2 linked regions of the Hydrogenophaga sp. SL48 genome follow. Each later gene encodes a partner of the first gene's protein in a complex. Links are inferred from orthologs where the notes say so. Each region holds a gene or a part of one and is shown in the gene's direction. Other genes may lie near its edges.

The links.
Region 2: the proteins of IM738_RS11570 (region 1) and uvrB are in contact, whole or in part, in a crystal structure (PDB 7EGT), measured with the Thermus thermophilus proteins. The link is inferred for Hydrogenophaga sp. SL48 from one-to-one orthologs. Residues at the interface, in WP_096412145.1 of Thermus thermophilus: His654, Arg656, Phe657, Gln666, Asp668, Glu669, Lys680, Arg681, Leu682, Ser683, Lys685, Tyr686, Ala687; in WP_096411307.1 of Thermus thermophilus: Glu23, Leu25, Arg26, Asp27, Gly28, Glu29, Arg30, Phe31, Arg55, Glu326, Asp327, Phe328, Glu379, Ser382, Gln383, His398, Gly400, Arg401.

Annotation. Positions count from the first base shown.
Region 1 is NZ_CP063400.1:2,433,999-2,443,004, reverse strand. The notes cover bases 1-3,022. They hold IM738_RS11570 (UvrD-helicase domain-containing protein), read left to right. Parts: upstream 1-304; coding sequence 305-2,740; downstream 2,741-3,022. Other genes in these bases: IM738_RS11565 (porin), read right to left, coding at 2,846-3,022; IM738_RS11575 (GMP reductase), read right to left, coding at 1-59. Outside these bases: more of IM738_RS11565, read right to left, coding at 3,023-3,826; IM738_RS11560 (esterase-like activity of phytase family protein), read right to left, coding at 3,994-6,216; IM738_RS11555 (hypothetical protein), read right to left, coding at 6,394-6,690; IM738_RS11550 (endonuclease/exonuclease/phosphatase family protein), read right to left, coding at 6,935-7,750; IM738_RS11545 (DapH/DapD/GlmU-related protein), read right to left, coding at 7,747-8,394; phosphonate metabolism protein/1,5-bisphosphokinase (PRPP-forming) PhnN, read right to left, coding at 8,391-8,945; IM738_RS11535 (DUF1045 domain-containing protein), read right to left, coding at 8,942-9,006. UniProt on the Escherichia coli protein: A helicase with DNA-dependent ATPase activity. Unwinds DNA duplexes with 3'-5' polarity. Translocates on single-stranded DNA with 3'-5' polarity. Initiates unwinding more efficiently from a nicked substrate than double-stranded DNA.
Region 2 is NZ_CP063400.1:1,367,107-1,375,982, forward strand. What follows is about bases 1,971-4,862. They hold uvrB (excinuclease ABC subunit UvrB), read left to right. Parts: upstream 1,971-2,309; coding sequence 2,310-4,415; downstream 4,416-4,862. Other genes in these bases: IM738_RS06550 (amino acid aminotransferase), read right to left, coding at 1,971-2,198; IM738_RS06560 (LuxR C-terminal-related transcriptional regulator), read left to right, coding at 4,512-4,862. Also shown: IM738_RS06545 (polyhydroxyalkanoate depolymerase), read right to left, coding at 1-791; more of IM738_RS06550, read right to left, coding at 1,002-1,970; more of IM738_RS06560, read left to right, coding at 4,863-5,204; IM738_RS06565 (sensor histidine kinase), read left to right, coding at 5,204-7,135; Fe-S cluster assembly transcriptional regulator IscR, read left to right, coding at 7,347-7,880; IM738_RS06575 (IscS subfamily cysteine desulfurase), read left to right, coding at 7,963-8,876. UniProt on the Escherichia coli protein: The UvrABC repair system catalyzes the recognition and processing of DNA lesions. A damage recognition complex composed of 2 UvrA and 2 UvrB subunits scans DNA for abnormalities.

The DNA of each region.
Region 1 (9,006 bases):
CTTTCCACGCGGCATTTGCGCGGCAGCAGCAGGATGTTGTCGTAGTCGAATATCTCCATAAAACCAGGCTCCAGAAAACTGTTGTGAATGAACAGGGAGAGCGCTTGGCTTGGGTCCGGTCTTCTGTCGGGCGGGAATCCATCCGGCCAAAAAGAAACCGGGCGCAAGAATCTTGGGCCCGGTGGTTGATTCTAGGCGCTACGGCCGGCGCGGCACAGGGCGGCCATCGGATGGCGGGCTTATAGCGTTCATACGCAGGGACATATAGACCCGGCGCGGTGCCCCGGCTTCCTACAATCGAAGCATGTTGTTTGAAGAATCCGTTGCCCCGTCCCCGCTGCTTGCGGGCCTCAATGCCGAACAGGGCGCCGCCGTCACCCTCCCCGCCGAACACGCGCTCATCCTGGCCGGCGCCGGCTCGGGCAAGACCCGTGTGCTCACCACCCGCATCGCCTGGCTGCTGCAGACCGGGCAGGTCACGCCCGGCGGTGTGCTGGCCGTGACCTTCACCAACAAGGCCGCCAAGGAGATGATGACGCGGCTGTCCAGCATGTTGCCGGTCAACGTGCGCGGCATGTGGATCGGCACCTTCCACGGCCTGTGCAACCGCTTCCTGCGCGCGCACCACAAGCTGGCCAACCTGCCGCAGACCTTCCAGATCCTCGATACGCAAGACCAGCTCTCGGCCATCAAGCGCCTGTGCAAGCAGTTCAACGTGGACGACGAGCGTTATCCGCCCAAACAGATTCAGTATTTCATCAGCGGCTGCAAAGAAGACGGCCAGCGCCCGGGCGACGTGGTCGCGCGCGACGAAGAGACGCGCAAGAAGGTGGAGCTGTACGCGCTCTACGAAGAACAGTGCCAGCGCGAAGGTGTGGTGGATTTCGGTGAACTCATGCTGCGTTCATACGAAGTTCTGCGCGACAACGACCCGGTGCGCGAGCACTACCAGCGCCGCTTCAAACACATCCTGATCGACGAGTTCCAGGACACCAACCGCCTGCAATACGCGTGGATCAAGATGTTTTCCGCACCGCCTATCGAGGGGCTCACGCCCTCCGGCAATGCGGTGTTTGCCGTGGGCGACGACGACCAGAGCATCTACGCCTTCCGCGGCGCGCGCGTGGGCAACATGACCGACTTCGTGCGCGAGTTCCGCGTGAAGCACCAGATCAAGCTGGAGCAGAACTACCGCAGCGTCAGCAACATCCTCGACTCGGCCAACCAGCTCATCAGCCACAACAGCCACCGCCTGGGCAAGAACCTGCGCACCGACGCAGGCGCTGGCGAGCCAGTGCGCGTGTACGAGGCGGTGAGCGATTTCGCCGAGGCGCAGTGGATGGTGGACGAGATGAAGCAGCTCGCGCGCGAAGACATTCCGAAGAGCGAGATGGCCGTGCTTTACCGCAGCAACGCGCAGAGCCGCGTGGTCGAAACCGCGCTGTTCAACGCCGGCATGCCTTACCGCGTGTACGGCGGACTGCGCTTCTTCGAGCGCGCCGAAATCAAGCACGCGCTGGCCTATTTGCGCCTGCTGGAAAACGCCAACGACGACACCAGTTTCCTGCGCGTGGTGAACTTCCCGCCACGCGGCATCGGGGCGCGCAGCATCGAGCAGCTGCAGGACGTCGCGCGCACCTCGGGCTGTTCGCTGCACGACGCAGTGAGCGCTGTCACCGGCCGCGCCGGCGCGGCCATCGGCGGCTTCGTGGCCAAGCTCGATGTGCTGCGCGAGCGCTCGGTGGGCATGACACTCTCCGAGATCATCGAGCTGGTGCTGGACCACAGCGGCCTGGTGGAGCACTACCGCGCCGAACGCGAAGGGCAGGACCGGGTGGAGAACCTGGAAGAACTGGTCAGCGCGGCCAAGAGCTTTGTGGGCATTGAGGGCTTCGGCCGTGACGCGGTGGCGCGCACGGTGGACGGTTCGCCACTGACGCAGAGCCCGGCCAGCCAGGGCATCGACCCGACGCTGCCCGTGGTGGACGAGCCGCTCGCCCCCGACGCCGACACCGGCGAAACCATGAGCCCGCTCGCGGCCTTCCTCACGCACGCCGCGCTCGAATCGGGCGACAACCAGGCCCAGGCCGGGCAGGACGCGGTGCAGCTCATGACGGTGCACGCCGCCAAGGGCCTGGAGTTCGACTGCGTGTTCATCACTGGCATGGAGGAGGGCCTGTTTCCGCACGAGAACTCGATGAGCGACCGCGACGGACTGGAAGAAGAACGCCGCCTGATGTACGTGGCGATCACGCGGGCGCGCAAACGCCTGTACCTCAGCCATTCGCAGACGCGCATGCTGCACGGCCAGACGCGCTACAACATGAAGAGCCGCTTCTTCGAGGAACTGCCCGAGGCCTGCCTGAAGTGGCTCACGCCGCAGCAGCCGGCCTGGAACCCGAGCGCAGCTGGAGCGGGCGGTGGCGGTGGCTGGCAGGGCAACCGGGGTGGCTACGGCACGCGGGGTGCGGGGGCGCCCGCCGTGCTGCAGCCGGCATGGTCACCCGGCTGGGCCTCGGGCAGCGACCCCAAAGGCCTGGGGGGCAAGAGCAACCCCGAGCCCGACCGCGGCACCGACCTCAAGGCCGGCATGAAGGTGTTCCACAACAAGTTCGGCGAAGGCAAGGTGCTGGCGCTGGAAGGTGCGGGCGCCGATGCGCGCGCGCAGGTGAGCTTTTCGCGCCATGGCGTGAAGTGGCTGGCGCTGTCGGTGGCCAAGCTCACGCCGGTGGACGACTGACGGCCCATGAAAAAAACCACCGGCGCCGAAGCGCCGGTGGCTGAAAAAACTTGCGCAGACTCTGATTGCCGCGTTGGCTACCCGCGCAAGACCCGGAGAAAACGATCAGAAGTCGTGGCGCAGGCCCAGGGCGAACAGGCGGGTGTCGGCCGTCTTGGTGCCCGAACCGTTTTTCACGTTGTGCGAACGCAGGCCGCCGTACAGCTTGGTGCGCTTGGACAGGGCGTAGGTTGCGCCGACGCCGAAGCCCGATGACTTGCCGGCGGTGGAGCCACCGATTTCGGTTTTGCTGGTGGCGTAGCCGACCGACAGATTGACATTGCCCAGGGGCACGTTGACGCCCACGGTCAGTTCGTTGTCGTCGCCCTTGGCGTCATTGCCCTTGCGCGTGTTGTAGCCACCGGAGAGGCTCATCATGCCCAGGTCGTACGAACCGGCGAACATCAGGTAGTCGTTTTCCTTGCCCTTTTCCTGCTGCAGGCCCAAAGCCACGTTCAGCGGGCCGTTCTTGTAGCCGACCTTGGCACCCACCATGTTGGCGTCGACGGTGGCGTCTTCGTCCAGCGCGTATTCGATGCCGCCGTAGACACCGCCCATCGAGGGGAGGGCGTAGGTGATCTTGTTGTTGAAGCGGCTGCTGTAGTCGCCGCCCGAGCCCCAGACGCCGTTGGCGGCGGGCGTGAAGGCCGAGTCGAACACGTTGCTGCTGTAGGCCAGGCCACGCACTTCGTCATAGATGGTGGAGCTGCGGCCGAGCTTCACTTCACCGAAGCCACCCGACAGGCTGACGGTGGACTCGCCCTTCCACATCGGGTCCTGCGAGGTGCCGGTGTCGGCGTCGAGGCGGTGCTCCAGCTTGAAGCCGGCCTTCAGGCCGCCACCGAGGTCTTCGGTGCCGCGAAAGCCCAGGCGCGAGGTCGTCAGACCGCCGTCGCCGCCGTTGAACAGCTTGGTCTGGCTGCCCTTGTCGAGTTCCTTGAGGCTGCCCACCGACAGGTCCACACGACCGTAGACGGTGACAGACGATTGCGCCATGGCGGCGCCCGAGGCGGCCAGCACGGCCAGAGCGATGAGGGATTTTTTCATGGGATGTTGTCCAGAAGTTGGGTGAATGTGGAGGCGGCGAAACCCCGCCGCTCCCCACACCCGCTGCCTTGGGCAAGCAGGTGGGTGTATTTCATCGGGCGACCGCAAAAGCTCTGTGACACTCTCATTTCTTTGCCATGAATGTTGCATTGCAACAACAAGCAGTATCAAGGCCTCCCGGCATTGACCCAGCGTGTCCAGCCGGCGCCGTCGTTGTCGTTCACCACCCACAGATCGCCCTTGAACACCACCATGCCCTCGGCCTTTTCCTGCAGGTAGTTGAAGTCTTTCCGCAGGTCGCGCACCAGGGTCTTCTGCAGCGTCGCGCCTTCCGTGACGTCGGCGGCCTTCACGCTGTAAATCCGCTTGACCTCGGCGTTGATCGCCTGGCCTTCACCGCCGCCCTTGTCGCGTTCGAGCAGCAGCAGGCGCCCGTCGTCGGTGAGCTGGATTTCAGAGAGCCCCATCCAGAACTGCTGCGGGTCTTTGCTGTGCCGGTCCAGCGGGTAGAGGGCGGTGGTCCAGGTGTCGGTGGGCAGGTGCAGCTTGAGGATCGCGGCCTGCGGCCGCTTGACATCGAAGCCCCGTTGAATGGCGATGTACAGCGTCTGCCCGTCGGCGCTCGCGGTCACGCCCTCGAAGCCCGTGCCGGTCTTGGGGCTGGCGAACCGGGCCTGCACGCTGGCGGGCAGCTTCACGCGCTGCTGCACCACGCCCGAGGCGTTCACCTTGATCAGCTCGTTGCCCTCGACCGTCGCGCCCTCCGAGGCGATCCAGAAACCGTCGGCCACCTTGGCGATGCCTTCCGGGTCCACCTTCAATGCCTGGCCGTCGGTGGAGGTGAGCATGGTGACCTGATCGATCACCATGCGGCCCTGAGGCACTGGCGAAGGGTCGATCCGGAAGATGCGCGACTGGCCAAAGGCGTTGTCGGGCACGGCGTACAGGTGCGTGCCGTCGGTGGTCAGGCCCGAGAGGGCGCCCCACGGCATGCTGGCGTCCTTCGCCACCAGTTGCGGCTCGCTCGCGGCGGGTGCGCCCTGCGCGTGAAAGCGGTAGAGGTTGAGCGAGCCGTCGCCCTCGTTGGCCGTGATCAGCAGCTGCTGGCCGTCGCGCCGCTTCGTGACCGTGATCAGGCCCTCGGGCGACAGGCCGGTCGGCAGCAGCTGAACGAAATGCGGCTGTTTCGGGGCTTCGACGCGGTGCACTTCGACGAAAGCACCGCGCTCAGAACCCGCGAACAGGTAGGGCTTGCCACCGAACGTGCCCGCCGCCACGCCTTCGATCTCCACACCCTTGGCCGCCGAGCGCCCGTCGGGGTAATGGCCGTGCAACAGCGCGTTGAGCTCGGTGCGCTCGCCGGTTTCATGGACGACCTCGCCGCGGGTGTTCATGAGCGTGAAACCGCGCGCACCGGGCAGCACGCCCTCTTTGTCCTTCTTGCCGTCGCCCTCGTTGGCGGTGGCAAACACACCGGGCGCGACCCACGCCACCGCGTCGGCTTCGCGGCGGGCCGTGAAGCTGTCCTTGAACAGCACCTCCTTGTCTTTTTTCAGATCGGCGTTGCCGCTGCGGACCACGTTGCCCATGGAGAACACGCGTTCCAGCCTGGCTCGCGCCGGGTGGCTCAGATCCAGGATCGCCACCGCATTGTTCTCCTGCAGCGACACCACCGCCTTTTGAGCGCGCGCGTCGACAGACACAAACTCCGGCTGCGGGTCGTTGGGGTAGACCACGCCTGCCGTGGCCTGCAGGGCCTTCACCAGTTCGATGGACTGCACGCCGGTGCTGGCGCCACCGTAGAGGTCTTGCAGGCCCACCACGTCGATGCGGCCCGGGCGCTGGCCGTCGAGCGTGGCGTCGCCTTTGGCGTCGGTTTCTTCGTCTTCGATCGCCACCACGGCGCGCAGCGTGCGGCCCTGGCCCACCAGGGCCAGCGAATCGGGGCCCACGCCCACGGTGATGTCCTTGACGTGTTGCACCGCGCGCGGGTTGCGGATGTCGTACACGCGCAGGAACCCACGGCGCGCGTTGCTCACGTCGTCACCCATGCGCACCGCCGCCACGGCGTAGCGGCCGTCCGGGCTGATGGCGACCGACGTGGGCTCGCCCACGCCCATGCGCTGCACGTCCACGCGCGGCAGCAGCACCGGTTGTTCAGGGCGTGTGATGTCGATCAGCCCCAGCACCCCGGCGTCGGCGCTGGTGTAGACCAGCGTCATGCCGTCGGGCGTGGCCGCCACGATCTCGGCCACGCCGTCCACCGCCAGGTGGTGGACCATGGCAAACGCGCCGACGGGTGGGACCGGCTGCGCCGAGCGCGCCAGCGAGGAGAAAGCAAGGGAAGCCGCGAGGGCCGCGGTCAAGGTGCAGAGACGAAGGGTGTGCATGAGAAGGGTGGGAGGCTGGGAACAAACCGAGCAGCCTACGGTTCCCATGTGTCACCACCGTGAAGTCGCGCCCTTCAACACGCCGTCGCGGTGTGTTGGGCGAAAAAAAACCCCTGCCGGCGGACGCGGGGCAGGGGTGGTGGGGCACGCGCCGCTGGGCGCGGTGGAGGCGGCAGGTCAGTCGGCTTTCGCGACCGCCGCCTTGGGGGCTTCGGCGCCGGGCTGGGCTTTCTGGAGGGTCTCCTGCATGGACAGGTCCAGCAACACGGCCTTGCTGGTGTAGTAGCGGTCGAGCCGCCACTCGGCCATGACCTCCATGGCCAGGTTGAAATCGTCGTAGTCCAGGCTGTACAGATCCGACAGCAGGAACGGGACCTCGGATTCCAGGGCGAGCACCAGGCGCGACAAGGTGTCGGCGGCCGGTTTTCCGGACTTGTTTTCGATCAGCTTTCGGGCTTTTTTCAGGGCTCTCATGTGAACTCGCTCTCTCTCAACGGTTTGTAAATGGTTGGTTAAACCAAAGACCTAATGGTTTACCCATGGCGCACAGCATACCGGCCAGGGCAGGGGTTTTGATGACAGAAATGTGACGGAGGCGTGAAGAGACCTGCCGCTGAAGGGCCTTCAGGGAGGTCGGATGAGAGCCCGTTGCAGGCGCTGCTCACGGGCGATGGGCCGGCATGCGGGCGGGGCAGCCGGGCACGGTCCGTGGTGAGGCTCAGCCCACGCTGAAGGTGACGCTCACGCCCGCGTGATCGCTGGGGAACACACCCGAAGGCTGCGCGGGTGCGTTCAGCACCACCGACGCGCCCACACAGACCACCGGTGCCTGGGAGCAGCTGGGCATGCAGAGAACCTGGTCCAGGTTCAGGCCCTGTCCTTCGGGCGTGTGGTACGTCACCTTGGCGCCCGCGCCGGCCTGCTCGTGCGCATCGACCAGGCCCCAGGGAGGCTCCAGAAACCGGGCCAGTTCAGGCGAGTCCATGGAGGCGTTGAAGTCGCCGCAGATCAGGGCGATGTCGTGCCGTGGCATCCACACCGGGCGGCCCAGCAGGGCGCGCAACTGTTCGGCGCGCAACGCACCGCCGCCCTCCAGGTGCGACAGGTGGGCATGGACCAGCAGCACCGACCGACCCGCCACCTCCAGCGAGCAGATCTGGGCCACCCGGCCCCCATCGGCCACCGATGAAGGCAGCTCGACCCGGTCGCCGGAACGGATGGGCGAGCGCGTCAGCACGGCCAGCGACGAGAAGCTGTCCACCCACCCGCCTTGAAACCAGCGCGGCTTGCGGCGGGCCGGGGCGGTGTGCAGGTGCATGCCCAGGTGCTGTGCCAGGGTTCGGGCGGTGTCGGTGCTGCCGTCGAGCGTGGCGAAACATTCCTGCAGCGCGAACACATCGGCGTCCAGGGCCTGCATCTGCTCGCACATCGTCTCCAGGCGCCGGGGGTAGTCTCCGTCGCACTTCCAGGTGTTGAACGTGACCACCTTCAACCGGGTCGGGCCTGTGTGCAGGCTGTTCGGCTCCGGGGTCATGCGGCGTACCGGGACAGGAAGCGCCGCAGGTCGCAGAAGTCGTCCATGCGCTCGGCCAGCGTGTCGTGGTCCCAGTCCCACCAGGCGGTGGACTCGATGGCGCTGGCAATGGATCTTGTGAAGCGCTGGCGCAGGACCTTCGCCGGAGCGCCTGCCGCGATGGCGTAGGCCGGCACGTCTTTGGTGACCACCGAGTTGCTGCCGATCACGGCCCCGTTGCCGATGGTCACGCCCGGCATGATCACCACACCGTGGCCGATCCAGGTGTCGTGACCGATGCCCACGCGCTGGCGGCGGCGCCACTCGAAGAAGCTCGCATCGTCTTCCGGCGCCAGGCCGTACCTGGCGCGGCGGTAGGTGAAGTGGTGCAGCGTGGGGCGCTCCATGGGGTGGAAGCCCGGGTTGATGCGCACCATGGCCGCGATGTTGCTGAACTTGCCGATGTCGGTCGACATGATGTCGCAGCCCCGCTCCAGGTACGAGTAGTCGTCGAGCACGCTGTCGGTCAGGCGCGCGTGGTCGCCGACCTCGGTGTAGCGGCCGAAACGGCAGTCCTGGATGACGGCCGTGGGGGCGATGCTGGGCGCCAGGCCGAGCTGCCTGGCTTCGCCGACGTTGAACGATGCGATGTGGGTGAAACTCATTGAGGCCATCCGGGCAGGTTCTGAAGGTGGCTGAGAAGCTGGCGGCCCGCGTCGTCCAGCGCACCGTCGTTCAGGATCTCGATGGCGTGGGTCGGCGGCAGTGCCTGCGTGCGGTGGATGCGCGCCTCGACCTCCGCCGGGCCTTCCCGGCCGCGCGCCAGCAGGCGCTGGCGCAGGGTGTCGGGGCTGGCGGAGATGTGCACCACGGCCACCCCCGGAAAGCGCGAACGGGTGGTGTCCAGGTGACCGCGGGAGCCGTTAACGAGCACCCAGTGGCCGTGATCGAGCGGCGCGGTTTCACAGTGGCGAATGCCGTAGTGAAGCCCGTTGGCCTGCCAGTTGAGCGCGAAGGCCCCCCGTTCGCGCAAGGCCAGGAATTGCAGCTCGTCCACCGCCTCGTGCACCTCGTCGCCCGGGCGCGCCGCGCGGGTGATGGTGCGCCGCGCCCAGTGGATGGCCGGCACGGGAGTCAGGTGGTGACGCACCCAGCCCAGCACGCTGTCTTTGCCGGCGCCCGAGGGCCCGACCACGTACACGAGGCGACGGCTCATTTGTGAAAATCCCAGCGCTCGACGAACACGAAATCGGCGCCCTGGGTGGGCTCCGCGAACA
Region 2 (8,876 bases), 1.1 Mb from region 1 along the record:
GTGTGCTGCAGGAAACCGGGGTAGACGCGGCGGCCGGCACCAGGGAAGTTGCTCGGCACCCGGTAGATCACGTTGTTTTCAAACCAGCTGTGGCTGCGCTGCGTGGCCAGGTTGTTCACCGCGGTGGGCGATTTGCTGGCGTCGATGGGGCCGCCCATCATGGTCATGGACAGCGGCGTGGTTTCGCCGCGGCTGGCCATCAGCGACACGGCGGCCAGCACCGGCACGGTGGGCTGGCACACGCTCATCACGTGGCAGTTGCCGTAGTTCTTCTGCAGGTAGCGGATGAATTCCTGCACGTAGTTCACATAGTCGTCGAGGTGGAACTCACCCTCGGACAGCGGAACCAGGCGCGCGTTCTTCCAGTCGGTGATGTAGACCTTGTGGTCTTTCAACATGGTGCGCACGGTGTCGCGCAGCAGGGTGGCGTAGTGGCCCGAGAGCGGGGCCACGATCAGCACGACCGGCTGGCCCTTGAGCTTGCCCAGGGTGGCGGAGTCGTCGGTGAAGCGCTTGAAGCGGCGCAGTTCGCAGAACGGCTTGTCGATCTCGATGCGCTCGAAAATCGCCACGTCCACCCCGTCCACATCGGCGGTGGTGATACCGAACACCGGTTTTTCGTAGTCCTTGCCCAGGCGGTGCATGAGGTCGTAGCCCGCTGCCACCCGCTGCGCCAGCGGCATCTGCGCCAATGGCAGCGCAGGGTTGTTGTAGAGCTTGGCGGCGACCTCGGCCAGGTCCGCGAACGGCTCCATCATGGAGCGCTGGGTTTCGTAAATCTGGTAGAGCATGGGGGAACCAATGGTTATGTTGCAGTGCAATATAACAGCATGTGGCAAGACCCGAAACGGTGGAAACACCTAATTTCCCCGGGCTTTTGTCACCTTTGTGAAAGAATGACCGGCCCGGTTTTCAGGGTCGCCACAAGCCGAACCGCAGGGAGTGAGGCCACCCAGCAAAAAGCCGCTCCAGGAGCGGCTTTTTGCTGGGTGGGGGCAGGTTCAGACCACTTTGGCGATGGCCTGGCAGACGTAGTCGATGTTCTTGCTGTTGAGCGCGGCCACGCACATGCGGCCGGTGTCGGTGCCGTAGACGCCGAACTCGCTGCGCAGGCGCACCATCTGGTCCTTGGTGAGGCCCGAGTAGCTGAACATGCCGATCTGGGTGGTGATGAAGCTCATGTCCTGCTTCACGCCGGCGGCCTTCAGGCCGTCCACCAGCTTCTGGCGCATGGCCTTGATGCGCACGCGCATCTCGCCCAGCTCTTTTTCCCACAGGGCGCGCAGCTCGGGGTTGTTCAGCACCGCGGCGACCACGGCACCGCCGTGGATCGGCGGGTTGGAGTAGTTGGTGCGGATGACGATCTTGAGCTGCGACAGCACGCGGTCGCATTCTTCCTTGCTTTCGCAGACCACCGACAGGGCGCCCACGCGCTCGCCGTACAGGCTGAAGCTCTTGGAGAAGCTGGTGGATACAAAGAAGGTCAGGCCGGCGGCCACGAACTTGCCGATCACGGCGCCGTCTTCGGCGATGCCGTAACCGAAACCCTGGTAGGCCATGTCGAGGAACGGGGTCAGGCCCCTGGCCTTGACCACGGCGATCACCTGGTCCCACTGGGCGGGGGTGATGTCGTAGCCGGTGGGGTTGTGGCAGCAGGCGTGCAGCAGCACGATGGTGCCGGGCGCTGCGGCATTCAGGCTGGCCAGCATGCCGTCAAAGTCCACATCGCGCTTCTCGGCGTCGTAGTAGGCGTAGGTGTCCACGGCGAAGCCGGCGCTGGTGAACAGGGCTCGGTGGTTCTCCCAGCTGGGGTCGGAGATCAGCACGGTGGCGTTGGGGCTGACCTTCTTCAGGAAGTCGGCGCCGATCTTCAGGCCGCCCGTGCCGCCGATGCCTTGCACCGTGGCCACGCGGCCACTTTTGACGACGTCGCTGTCCGCGCCAAAGACCAGGCCCTTGACGGCCGCGTCGTAAGCGACGATGCCGTCGATGGGCAGGTAACCACGGGCGGTGGGCTTCTCCATCATGGCTTTTTCAGCCGCCTGCACGCACTGCAGCAGGGGCAGCTTGCCGGTGTCGTCGAAATACACGCCCACGCCGAGGTTGACCTTGTTGGGGTTGGTGTCGGCAGCGAACTGCTCGTTCAGACCCAGGATGGGGTCGCGGGGGGCCATTTCGACGGCGGTGAACAAAGACATGTCAGAGGTCCTGAAGTGTTGAATGCGCAGGGGCTGTGGGGGATTCGCTGCCCAGGCAGCCCAGCGCTGATTGCGGTAGGCTGTCGGGTTGTCCCGCAATTTTATCCGCCCATGTCCGCCTCCCCGTCCGCTTCCCTGAGCCTTGTTGAGGAACCGACCGTGCCAGAGGGTGAATTCGTTCGCTTTCCCGGTTCACCGTTCGAGCTCTTCATGCCCTATCCGCCGGCGGGTGACCAGCCCACCGCGATTGCGCAACTGGTGGAGGGTGTGAACGATGGTGAGGTGTTCCAGACCTTGCTGGGCGTGACCGGCTCGGGCAAAACCTTCACCATGGCCAACGTGATCGCCCGCCTGGGGCGCCCGGCCATCGTGTTCGCGCCCAACAAGACGCTGGCCGCGCAGCTGTACAGCGAGTTCCGCGAGTTCTTCCCGAAGAACGCGGTCGAGTACTTCGTCAGCTACTACGACTACTACCAGCCCGAGGCCTATGTGCCGCAGCGCGACCTGTTCATCGAGAAGGACAGCGCGATCAACGAGCACATCGAGCAGATGCGGCTGAGTTGCACCAAGAGCATCCTGGAGCGGCGCGATGTGGTGATCGTGGCCACGGTGTCGGCGATCTACGGCATCGGCAAACCCGAGAGCTACCACCAGATGGTGATGCTGCTGCGGGTGGGCGACAAGATGGGCCAGCGCGACCTGATCGCGCAGCTGGTGCGCATGCAGTACGCGCGCAACGAGGCCGATTTTTCGCGCGGCAAGTTCCGCGTGCGCGGTGACACCATCGATGTGTTTCCGGCCGAACACAGCGAGATGGCGATCCGCATCGAGCTGTTCGACGACGAGATCGAAACCCTGCAACTGTTCGACCCGCTCACCGGCAAGGTGCGGCAGAAGATCCCCCGCTTCACGGTCTACCCCAGCAGTCACTACGTGACGCCGCGCGAGCAGGTGCTCAACGCGGTGGAGCTGATCAAGGACGAGCTGCGCGAGCGCCTGGGCCAGCTGGTGGGCATGGGCAAGCTGGTGGAGGCGCAGCGGCTGGAGCAGCGCACCCGGTTTGACCTGGAAATGCTCAGCGAGGTGGGCCACTGCAAGGGCATTGAAAACTACTCGCGCCACCTGTCGGGCAGCGCTGAGGGCGAGCCGCCGTCCACGCTGACGGACTACCTGCCCAAAGACGCGCTGATGTTCCTGGACGAGAGCCACGTGCTCATGGGCCAGTTCGGCGGCATGTACAACGGCGACCGCGCGCGCAAGACCACGCTGGTGGAGTACGGCTTCCGCCTGCCCAGCGCGCTGGACAACCGGCCGCTCAAGCTCGAAGAGTTCGAGCAGCGCATGCGCCAGGTGGTGTTCGTTTCGGCCACGCCGGCCGACTACGAAAAGACGCACTCGGGCCAGGTGGTGGAGCAACTGGTGCGCCCCACCGGTCTGGTGGACCCGGAGGTGGAGGTGCGACCCGCCACCCACCAGGTGGACGACGTGCTGCAGGAAATCCGCATCCGTGTCGAGAAGAACGAGCGCGTGCTCATCACCACGCTGACCAAGCGCATGGCCGAGCAGCTGACCGACTACCTGACGGAAAACGGCGTCAAGGTGCGTTACCTGCACAGCGATGTGGACACCGTCGAGCGCGTGGAAATTCTGCGCGACCTGCGACTGGGCGCGTTCGACGTGCTGGTCGGCATCAACCTGCTGCGCGAGGGCATCGACATTCCCGAGGTGTCGCTGGTGGCGATTCTCGATGCGGACAAGGAGGGCTTCCTGCGCTCCGAACGCAGCCTGATCCAGACCATCGGCCGCGCCGCTCGCAACCTGAACGGCCGCGCCATCCTGTACGCCGACCGCACCACCGATTCGATGGCGCGCGCCATCGGCGAGACCGAGCGGCGCCGCACCAAACAGATCGCGCACAACCTGGCCATGGGCATCGAGCCGCGCAGCATCAACAAGCGCATCAAGGACCTGATCGACGGTGTGTACAGCGAAAAGGCTGGCAAGGAAGCCGACCGCCTGGCCGCCGAGAGCGCGCTGCGCGCCAGCGTGGACGACATGAGCGAGAAGGATGTGGCGCGTGAGATCAAGCGGCTGGAGAAGCTGATGCTGGAGCACGCGCGCAACCTCGAATTCGAGAAGGCGGCGGGGGTGCGAGACCAGTTGGCGCACCTCAAGGCCCAGCTGTTTGGCGCTTCGGGGCGTGACCAGCTGGCCTGAGGTTCTGCCCCACAATGGAGGGCCAAGCGCCCACGCCGGGGCCGGCCAACAGAGCCGGGTCGTGGGCATCTCCCATAAGAAGACGCCACTCCACCCATGTCAGTTCTGCCTGAGCCGCACGAGTTGCCCGCCACGGACGGTGCCACGCGCATCTATCTGATCGAAGACGACCCCTCCATCGTGCAGTTTGTCCAGCGGGCACTGGTGTCGCGCCCATCGTGGCGTCTGGTGGGCCACTCGGGCAGCGTGGATCACGCTCGCCAGCACGCCCTGGCGGGTCGCGCGAATGTGTTTCTGGTGGACCTCGGGCTTCCGGACGGACGCGGGGAGGAGCTGTTGCGCTGGCTGGCGCACGAACGGCCCGATGCCGAATTGCTGGTGTTCACGGTGTTCGGTGGCGAGTCGAGCTTGGTGGCGGCACTGCAGGCAGGCGCTACAGGGTACGTTCTCAAAGGTTGCCGGTCGGATGAGCTGATCGCTGCGATCGAGCAGATCCGCGATGGCGGCGCCCCCATTTCGCCGCTGCTGGCTCGGATGCTGCTGAAGCAGTTCCGTGTCGCACCGGACGCGCCCGCTCCCTCGCTGGTCCTCCACGATGTGCTGTTGTCCGAGCGCGAGACCGAGGTGCTCAGGCTGGTGGCTCAGGGCTACGTGAACAAGGAGATCGCTCAGCGCCTGACCATTTCCCCCGCCACGGTGGGCTCGCACATCAAGAACCTGTACCGCAAGCTCGCGGTCCACAGTCGTGTGCAGGTGGTCCGGGTGGCGCAGAAGCGTGGGTTGCTGTGATGCCAACGGGTGCCCTGACCCGGCGGATACTGGGCACGCCAGCCTATCTGTGGGCCGGGTTGCTGGTGCTGGCGCTCTTCATCGCCCTGCTGTGGGTGTCTCGAACCGGGGCGGTCGACGGTGCCTACGCGATCCGTCATGCGCAGGTCACCCACAGCCAGTCGGGTGTCGCTCTGCACACCACGGTGAGTTTGCCGCATGTGTGGGACGACCAGACGCCACCTTGGCATGGTGAGGCCCGTTACCGGCTGGACTGGCCCGCCAGCCTGGGCACCGAACGCCCGCTTGGCTTGTTGTTGCCCCGCGTGGGCGCGCGCTACCGCGTGTGGCTGAACGGACATGAGGTGAGCGACCGTTTCTGGGCACGGTCCGGCTTTGTCGACACCTCGCTGGTCCCTCACCTGGTGCTCTTTCCCAAGGCATGGCTTGCTGCTGATCCAGGTGCCAACCAGCTGGACATCGAGGTGAAGGGTCAGCCCTTGCGCAAGAGCGGGCTCTCCATCGTCCATCTCGGCGACGCCGATGCCTTGAACCACCGCTATGAGCAGCTCATGTGGTGGCAGGTGTATGCCACGTGGATGGTGGCGGCCTGTTCGCTCATGGTGGGCCTGATGTCGCTGCTGATGTGGTTGCAGACCCGTGAACGCATGTTCGGTCTGCTCGTAGGCGCGACATTCGCCTGGACCGTGCGCCTGGCGCTGACGCCCATGGAAACGCCACCCATGCCTTTCGAGGTCTGGTATTACCTCCACAAGCTGTCCTTTACCGTCTACTGCGGTTGTCTGTACCTGTTCATGTGGGAACTCTTTGAATACCGGCAGGGTTACATCCGCAACTTCGTCAATGGTTTGCTGGTGGTCGGGCCGGTGTGGCTGGCGGTCACGGTCTATTTCAACCAATACGACATGTACCGCCTCTGGATGGGCATCATCACGGCCACGTCCGCCGTGGCACTGGTCAAGCTCTTCCATCGTGCCCGCTGGGGGCTGGACTCCAATCAGCGCCTCATGGTGCTCGTGGGTGCGGCCACCATGGCCACAGGGGTGCGTGACTTTGCGGTGGTCAACATGGGGGCGCCCGGTGATGCCGACATCCGGTGGATGAATGTGGGCTCACTGATGCTGTTGTATGCCCTGGGCTGGGTGCTGGTGCGCCGCACCGCTTCGTCGATGGAGCAGGTGGGGCGCCTGAACGCTGAACTGGCCCAGAAGGTGAGTGAGCGCGAGAGCGAGCTGCACCGCCTGTTTGAACGCCTGCGACTTGTGGAAAGCCAGCGGGTGCTGGAGTGCGAACGCCGGCGCCTCACGCGGGACATGCACGACGGCCTGGGCAGTCAGCTGGTGCAGGCCCTGAACGTGGTCCGCAGCAGCGGCGGGCAGGTGGACAGTGCGGCGGTGGCCGCGATGCTCAATCACGCGCTGGAAGACCTGCGCATGACGCTGGACTCTCTGGAACCGATGGAGGGTGACCTGCCCACCATCCTGGGGACCCTGCGCCAGCGCATCGCACCTGCGCTTCAGGCGGCACGCATCGACCTGGACTGGCAGGTGCAGGACGTGCCCGCCATTCCCGGCCTGGAGGCGCAGGGTGTGCTGCACGTGTTCCGTTGTCTGCAAGAGGTGTTCGCCAACATCGTGAAGCATGCGCAGGCCAGCCGCGTGACGGTGCGCACGCTGGAAGTCGACGGGTGCGTCGAGCTCAGTGTCAGTGACGACGGTGTCGGGCTGGATGCACCGCCTGACGGCACGGTGAGAGATGGAGGACGGGGGATCGGCCACATCCGTCTGCGAGCGGCAGAGCTGGGGGTACAGGTTCACTTTGACGGAGCCAACCCGGGCACCTGTGTGCGCTTCCTGTTTCCCTTGCAGTCCCCTCCATTCGATGGTTTCTCGATGCAGACCCGGGAACCGGGACAGGCGATTCTGCTCTGACTTTCAGGGTGGTCAAGGAGCAGCCGTGCGCCCGGGAAGACCCAGCGCATTACTGGGGTATGGGGTATACTCGATAAAAACAGTCGGATAACAGTTTGACGATGCAGCTGCACTTGATGCAGTTGGGGTGGGTGGAGAAGTCGCTGGCCAGGACACCGGGTGTTTCAGCCAGCCATTCACAACGACCAAGCCTCACGAACAGGAGCCTCACATGCGCCTCACGACCAAAGGCCGCTTCGCGGTCACAGCCATGATCGACCTGGCCCTGCGCCAGAACAATGGGCCAGTCACCCTGGCGGCCATCAGCCAGCGTCAGCAGATTTCGCTCTCCTACCTGGAACAGCTGTTTGGCAAGCTGCGTCGCCACGAGCTGGTGGAGTCCACCCGTGGACCGGGCGGCGGCTACACCCTCGGGCGCAAGGCGTCCGACATCACCGTCGCCGACATCATCGTGTCGGTGGACGAGCCGATCGACGCCACACAATGCGGCGGCAAGGAAAACTGCCTGGGCGAAGGCAACCGCTGCATGACCCACGAGCTGTGGGCTGCGTTGAACGCCAAGATGGTGGATTTTCTCGACTCCGTGTCCCTGCAGTCGCTCGTGGAAGAGCAGCTGGCCAAGGGCGTGGTGGTGGAAAACGCCCCCATGATCAAACGCGCCATTTCCAGCGCGCCGGTGGTCAAGCCGATCCGAGTCAATGCACCCAACTCGGTGTTTGCCCTCGGTAACGCATTCTCCAAATAACGGGTGAAGCGGCTCGAGAGCGCCCCCTGGCGCCGACGAAACGCGACCTCCAACGCCCAGCCAGCCCCTCTCTTTGCCAGCCATGAGCACACCACACTTTCCCATCTACATGGACTACAGCGCCACCAACCCCTGCGATCCGCGGGTGGTGGACGCCATGATTCCCTGGTTGCGCGAGCATTTCGGCAACCCGGCCTCGCGCAGCCACGCCTGGGGCTGGGAAGCTGAAAAAGCGGTCGAGACCGCCCGCGATCAGGTGGCTGCGCTCATCAACGCCGATCCGCGCGAAATTGTGTGGACCAGTGGCGCCACCGAGTCCAACAACCTGGCGCTCAAGGGCGCGGCGCAGTTCTACAAGACCAAGGGCAAACACCTCATCACCGTCAAGACCGAGCACAAGGCCGTGCTCGACACCATGCGCGAGCTGGAGCGCCAGGGTTTTGAGGTGACCTACCTGGACGTGCAGGCCGACGGCTTGCTGAATCTGGACGCCTTCAAGGCCGCGATCCGCCCCGACACCATCCTGGCTTCGGTCATGTTCGTGAACAACGAGATCGGCGTCATCCAGGACATCGCTGCCATCGGCGCGATCTGCCGCGAGAAGGGTGTGATCTTCCACGTGGACGCGGCCCAGGCCACGGGCCGGGTGGACATCGATCTGCAAACGCTGCCGGTGGACTTGATGAGCCTGACCAGCCACAAGACCTACGGCCCCAAGGGCATCGGTGCTTTGTACGTGCGTCGCAAACCGCGCATCCGCATCGAAGCGCAGATGCATGGCGGCGGCCACGAGCGCGGTATGCGTTCGGGCACGCTGCCCACCCACCAGTGCGTGGGCATGGGCGAGGCCTACCGCATTGCCAAAGAAGAGATGCATGCTGAGAACGTGCGCATCAAGGCGCTGCACGACCGCATGCTGGCGGGTCTGAAAGATGTGGAAGAGGTGTTCATCAACGGCCACGAGACCCAGCGCGTGCCGCACAACCTCAACATGAG